Linked DNA regions of Streptomyces venezuelae. Each later gene encodes a partner of the first gene's protein in a complex. Links are inferred from orthologs where the notes say so. Each region holds a gene or a part of one and is shown on either strand. Other genes may lie near its edges.

What was found. The genes of interacting proteins can lie anywhere in the genome.
Region 2: the proteins of secA (region 1) and secY are in contact, whole or in part, in a crystal structure (PDB 3DIN), measured with the Thermotoga maritima proteins. The link is inferred for Streptomyces venezuelae from one-to-one orthologs. Residues at the interface, in WP_004082002.1 of Thermotoga maritima: Glu261, Ala262, Arg263, Lys300, Ala301, Arg302, Thr303, Ile304, Ile305, Leu323, Tyr324, Asp325, Pro326, Val329, Ser330, Tyr333, Ile336, Lys340, Phe345, Val349, Glu363, Phe364, Tyr374, Ser375, Gly376, Gly377, Glu393, Ile395, Thr482, Ser483; in WP_004081795.1 of Thermotoga maritima: Glu108, Gly109, Glu110, Glu111, Ala236, Glu237, Arg238, Arg239, Ile240, Thr241, Ile242, Gln243, Tyr244, Ala245, Arg246, Arg247, Val248, Thr249, Gly250, Arg251, Arg252, Val253, Tyr254, Gly256, Ala257, Ser258, Thr259, Tyr260, Leu261, Pro262.

What each region holds. Positions count from the first base shown.
Region 1 is NZ_CP029189.1:2,894,296-2,897,739, reverse strand. What follows is about bases 66-3,442. They hold secA (preprotein translocase subunit SecA), read left to right. Parts: upstream 66-443; coding sequence 444-3,242; downstream 3,243-3,442. Other genes in these bases: DEJ51_RS12485 (GNAT family N-acetyltransferase), read right to left, coding at 66-203. In the rest of the region: more of DEJ51_RS12485, read right to left, coding at 1-65. UniProt on the Escherichia coli protein: Required for protein export, interacts with the SecYEG preprotein conducting channel.
Region 2 is NZ_CP029189.1:4,469,101-4,472,114, reverse strand. The notes cover bases 10-2,956. They hold secY (preprotein translocase subunit SecY), read right to left. Parts: upstream 2,167-2,956; coding sequence 853-2,166; downstream 10-852. Other genes in these bases: rpmD (50S ribosomal protein L30), read right to left, coding at 2,812-2,956; rplO (50S ribosomal protein L15), read right to left, coding at 2,354-2,809; DEJ51_RS19945 (adenylate kinase), read right to left, coding at 206-853; map (type I methionyl aminopeptidase), read right to left, coding at 10-43. In the rest of the region: more of map, read right to left, coding at 1-9; more of rpmD, read right to left, coding at 2,957-2,994; rpsE (30S ribosomal protein S5), read right to left, coding at 2,994-3,014. UniProt on the Escherichia coli protein: The central subunit of the protein translocation channel SecYEG. Consists of two halves formed by TMs 1-5 and 6-10.

The DNA of each region.
Region 1 (3,444 bases):
AAGGGGAAGGCGGTGCCGTTGCGCCAGCCGTTCGGCGCGGTCTCGGTCACCCAGGTGTGCGCGTCCGCGCGTACGTAGGGGGACGGGACCAGCGTCCAGCGCTGGATGTCGGGGTCCTGCGCGGCGGCGTACACCTCGGCCTCGTCCGCGGGGACGAAAGGCCGCAATACCAGTCGGTCCGTGCTGAGTGTCTTCGGCTCCATGGACGAATTCTGCTGCCGGGCCGGTATCCGGGGCGAACAATTTCCGGTGATCCCTCAGGGCGGTGCGGCACCTTCGGTGTCCCCCGTACGTTCTCAATCCGGGCACCCGTGCCCTCACGGGAACGGCGGACCTCCCGACGCGGCCACGTCCTCGCTTACGATGGCCGTTGCGGTGGGGCCCACCTGCCGTGCCCGTGTACGTACAGTGCCCAGGCCCGACCGGCAAGGAGACAAACCTCGGTGTCCGTCTTCAACAAGCTCATGCGTGCAGGCGAAGGCAAGATCCTGCGCAAACTGCACCGCATCGCGGACCAGGTCAACTCCATCGAAGAGGACTTCGTCAACCTCTCCGACGCCGAGTTGCGTGCGCTCACGGACGAGTACAAGCAGCGTTTCCAGGACGGCGAGAGCCTGGACGACCTGCTGCCCGAGGCCTTCGCGACCGTACGCGAGGCCGCGAAGCGCGTCCTCGGCCAGCGGCACTACGACGTCCAGATCATGGGTGGAGCGGCGCTGCACCTCGGTTATGTGGCCGAGATGAAGACCGGTGAGGGCAAGACCCTCGTCGGCACGCTGCCCGCGTACCTGAACGCGCTGTCCGGCAAGGGCGTCCACCTGATCACGGTGAACGACTACCTCGCCGAGCGCGACTCCGAGCTGATGGGCCGGGTGCACAAGTTCCTCGGCCTGGAGGTCGGCTGCATCCTGGCGAACATGTCGCCCGCGCAGCGCCGCGAGCAGTACGGCTGTGACATCACCTACGGCACGAACAACGAGTTCGGCTTCGACTACCTGCGCGACAACATGGCGTGGTCCCAGGACGAGCTCGTCCAGCGCGGCCACAACTTCGCCGTGGTAGACGAGGTCGACTCGATCCTCGTCGACGAGGCCCGTACCCCGCTGATCATCTCCGGCCCCGCCGACCAGGCCACGAAGTGGTACGGCGACTTCGCGAAGCTGGTGACCCGCCTGACCAAGGGCGAGGCCGGCCAGCCGCTGAAGGGCATCGAGGAGACCGGCGACTACGAGGTCGACGAGAAGAAGCGCACCGTCGCCATCCACGAGTCCGGCGTCGCCAAGGTCGAGGACTGGCTCGGCATCGAGAACCTCTACGAGTCGGTGAACACCCCGCTCGTCGGTTACCTCAACAACGCGATCAAGGCCAAGGAACTCTTCAAGGCCGACAAGGACTACGTCGTCATCGACGGCGAAGTCATGATCGTCGACGAGCACACCGGCCGTATCCTCGCCGGCCGCCGCTACAACGAGGGCATGCACCAGGCGATCGAGGCGAAGGAAGGGGTGGACATCAAGGACGAGAACCAGACCCTCGCCACGATCACCCTGCAGAACTTCTTCCGCCTCTACTCGAAGCTGTCCGGCATGACCGGTACGGCCATGACCGAGGCCGCCGAGTTCCACCAGATCTACAAGCTCGGTGTCGTCCCGATCCCGACCAACCGCGGAATGGTCCGCAAGGACCAGCCGGACCTGATCTACCGGACCGAGGTCGCGAAGTTCGCCGCCGTCGTCGACGACATCGCGGAGAAGCACGAGAAGGGCCAGCCGATCCTCGTCGGTACGACGTCGGTCGAGAAGTCCGAGTACCTCTCCCAGCAGCTCTCCAAGCGCGGCATCCCGCACGAGGTGCTCAACGCCAAGCAGCACGACCGTGAGGCGACGATCGTCGCCCAGGCCGGCCGCCGGGGCGCGGTCACGGTCGCCACGAACATGGCCGGCCGCGGTACCGACATCAAGCTCGGCGGCAACCCGGACGACCTGGCCGAGGCCGAGCTGCGCCAGCAGGGGCTGGACCCGGAGGAGCACATCGAGGAGTGGGCGCACGCCCTCCCGTCGGCGCTCACCCGGGCCGAGGCCGCGGTGAAGGCGGAGTTCGAGGAGGTCAAGGAGCTCGGCGGGCTGTATGTGCTGGGCACCGAGCGCCACGAGTCGCGCCGCATCGACAACCAGCTGCGCGGCCGTTCCGGCCGACAGGGCGACCCGGGCGAGTCCCGCTTCTACCTGTCGCTGGGCGACGACCTGATGCGCCTGTTCAAGGCCCAGATGGTCGAGCGCGTCATGGCGATGGCGAACGTCCCGGACGACGTGCCGATCGAGAACAAGATGGTGACGCGCGCGATCGCGTCGGCCCAGTCGCAGGTGGAGACCCAGAACTTCGAGACGCGCAAGAACGTCCTGAAGTACGACGAGGTCCTCAACAACCAGCGTGAGGTCATCTACGGCGAGCGCCGCCGCGTCCTGGAGGGCGAGGACCTGCAGGAGCAGGTGCGCCACATGATGGACGACACCATCGACGCGTACATCGCGGCCGAGACGGTCGAGGGCTTCGCCGAGGAGTGGGACCTGGAGCGCCTGTGGGGCGCCTTCCGGCAGCTCTACCCGGTGAAGGTCACCATCGAGGAGCTGGAGGAGGCCGCGGGCGACCGTGCGGGCATCACCGCCGAGTTCATCGCGGAGTCCGTCAAGGACGACATCCACGAGCAGTACGAGACGCGTGAGAAGACGCTCGGCTCCGAGATCATGCGTGAGCTGGAGCGGCGCGTGGTCCTGTCGGTGCTCGACCGCAAGTGGCGCGAGCACCTGTACGAGATGGACTACCTGCAGGAGGGCATCGGCCTGCGTGCGATGGCCCAGAAGGACCCGCTGGTCGAGTACCAGCGCGAGGGCTTCGACATGTTCAACGCCATGCAGGAAGGCATCAAGGAGGAGTCCGTCGGCTACCTGTTCAACCTGGAGGTCCAGGTCGAGCAGCAGGTCGAGGAGCTTCCCGTGCAGGACGCGGCGCCGTCGCTGACGAAGGAGCCCGCGGGGGCGCGTCCGGAGATCCGGGCCAAGGGGCTGGACGCTCCGCAGCGGCCGGACCGGCTGCACTTCTCCGCCCCGACGGTGGACGGGGAGGGCGGTGTCATCGAGGGCGACTTCGACAGTGACTCCGCCGGCGGTGAGGGTGACGGGATGACGCGGGCGGAGCGGCGCAAGGCGCAGAAGGCCGCGGGCGGGCGTCGCCGGAAGAAGTAACCCGCCGCCGGGTTGAGGCATGCGGCCGGGGCCGGACACCGTGGGGTGTCCGGCCCCGGCCGCGTTGTGTGGTGCCGGTGCCGGTGCCGGTGCCGGTGCCGGTGGTTGTGCCGGTGCCGTGGGTGCGGCGCCGTTGCCGGGGGCGCTGCCCCCGGACCCCCGCGCCTCAAACGCCGGCGGGGCTGAAGGGGCGCCTCAGACG
Region 2 (3,014 bases), 1.6 Mb from region 1 along the record:
CGCGCATCTTCGCGATCTGCTCGGGGGTCTTGATCTGGACCATGGGAAATGCCTGCCCTTCCGTGCGGCTGAACCGCCGCCGCTCTCGCGGAGGTGGTTGCTCTCCGCTGTGGTTCCTCAATTATTGGCCGAGGTCGCCGTCCTACGCCTCATGCAGACGGCCGCGGCGTCTCCAGGACACCGCGGCCGTAGGCACGAACGCGTACTACTTCTTGAGCGCGTCCATCGCGCGCCTGGTGACGTCCGCGACCTCACCGAGGGCGGGGATGGTCACCAGCAGGCCCTGGGCCTTGTAGTAGTCGATGATCGGCTCGGTCTGCGTGTGGTAGACCTCCAGCCGGTTGCGGACCGTGGCCTCGGAGTCGTCGCCGCGCTGGTAGAGCTCGCCACCGCAGGTGTCGCAGACGCCCTCGGCCTTGGCCGGGGCGTACGTCACGTGGAAGACGTGCGAGGAGTCGTTGCGGCAGATCCGCCGACCGGCGATCCGCTTGACGACCTCCTCCTCCTCGACCTCCAGGTCGAGGACGGCGTCGAGCTTCATGCCCTCGGCCTGGAGCATCACGTCGAGCGCCTCGGCCTGCGAGACGTTGCGCGGGAAACCGTCGAGCAGGAAGCCGTTCACGGCGTCCGGCTGTTCCATGCGGTCCTTCGCCATGCCGATGGTCACCTCGTCGGGAACCAGGTCGCCGGCGTCCATGTACGCCTTCGCCTGCTTGCCCAGCTCGGTGCCCTGGCTGATGTTGGCCCGGAACAGGTCACCCGTGGAGATGTGCGGAATCGACAGGTTCTTGGCAAGGAACGCAGCCTGCGTTCCCTTGCCCGCACCGGGCGGTCCAACGAGGACGATTCGCATCAGCGGAGGAACCCTTCGTAATTACGCTGCTGGAGCTGGCTCTCGATCTGCTTCACGGTTTCCAGACCCACACCCACGATGATCAGGATGCTCGTCCCGCCGAACGGGAAGTTCTGGTTCGCTCCGAAGCCGGCCAACGCCATCGTCGGCACAAGAGCGATGAGACCCAGGTACAGCGACCCCGGCCAGGTGATCCGGTTGAGTACGTAGCTGAGGTACTCGGCGGTGGGCCGACCGGCGCGGATGCCCGGGATGAACCCACCATACTTCTTCATGTTGTCTGCAACTTCCTCGGGGTTGAACGAGATCGCCACGTAGAAGAACGCGAAGAAGACGATCAGGAGGAAGTAGGCGGCGATGTAGTACGGGTGGTCGCCCTTGACGAAGTGCTTCTGGATCCAGGTGGCCCAGCCCGCCTGGGACCCGCTGAACTGCACGACCAGCGCCGGGATGTACAGCAGCGACGAGGCGAAGATGACGGGGATGATGCCCGCCTGGTTCACCTTGAGCGGGATGTAGGTCGAGGTGCCGCCGTACGCACGGCGACCGATCATGCGCTTCGCGTACTGGACCGGGATCCGGCGCTGCGCCTGCTCGACGAAGACCACCAGGCACACCATCGCGAGGCCGACCAGGATGACCACGCCGAACTCGACCCAGCCGTCCGCGATCTTGCCCTGGAGCTTGATCTGCCAGAGGGCGCCGATGAAGCCGGCCGCGATCGAGATGAACATGAGGATCGACATGCCGTTGCCGATGCCGCGGTCGGTGATGAGCTCACCGAGCCACATGACGACGCAGGTACCGGCGGTCATGGTGACCACCATGACGACCGTCGTGAAGATCGAGCGGTCGGGAACGATCTCGCTGGCGGCCTGGCAGCCCTGGAACAGGGCACCGGTGCGGGCCGTGGCGACGAGGCCCGTACCCTGCAGGATCGCGAGCGCGACCGTCAGATAGCGCGTGTACTGGGTGATCTTCGCCGTGCCGGACTGGCCCTCTTTCTTGAGGGTCTCCAGCTTCGGGATGACCACGGTCAGCAGCTGCAGAATGATGCTCGCCGTGATGTAGGGCATGATGCCGAGCGCGAAGATCGTGATCTGCAGCAGCGCGCCGCCGCTGAACATGTTGACCAGGCCGAACAGCCCATTGCTGCTGCCTGCCTGCTCGACACAGATCTGAACGTTCTTGTAGCTCACGCCGGGTACCGGAACATGGGACCCGAGCCGGAACAGCACGATGATGCCGAGCGTGAAGAGCAGCTTCTTGCGCAGGTCGGGCGTCTTGAACGCCCGGGCGAACGCGGTGAGCACGGTGCCTCCTGCGACCCCCGCGCTACTGCGTCAGAGGTGACGGTCTGAGGGATCGACGAATACGACAAAGCAAAGGTGCACGCCACCTTACCGGCGAGTGTGCCTTCCGTGGAACGACCGACCGGGGATGCCCCATATGTGAGGCATCCCCGGTCGGGTTTCGAGCTATTCAGCCACTGAAATCGTCTTAGACGAGCTCGGTGACGGTGCCGCCGGCAGCGGCAATCTTCTCCTTGGCGGAGGCGGAGACGGCGTCAACCGAAACCTGCAGCGCCACGGAGATCTCGCCCTGGCCCAGGACCTTGACGAGGCTGTTCTTGCGAACCGCGCCCTTGGCGACCAGGTCGGCCACCGTGACTTCTCCACCCTCGGGGTAGAGGGCGCCGAGCTTGTCCAGGTTGACAACCTGGAACTCGGTGCGGAACGGGTTCTTGAAGCCCTTGAGCTTCGGCAGGCGCATGTGGAGGGGCATCTGCCCACCCTCGAAGCGCTGCGGGATCTGGTAACGGGCCTTCTGGCCCTTCGTACCACGACCGGCCGTCTTACCCTTCGACGCCTCACCACGACCGACACGGGTCTTCGCGGTCTTGGCGCCGGGGGCGGGACGGAGGTTGTGGGCCTTCAGCGGGCTGTTCTCAGCCATGATTAGTCAACCTCCTCAACCGTCACGAGGTGGCGGACGGTGTGAACCATTCCGCGGAACTCGGGGCGGTCCTCCTTGACGACGACGTCGTTCAGGCGCTTGAGCCCGAGCGAACGCAGCGTGTCGCGGTGGTTCTGCTTGCTGCCGATGTACGACTTCGTCTGCGTGATCTTGAGGCGAGCCATTACGCACCCGCCCCGGCACG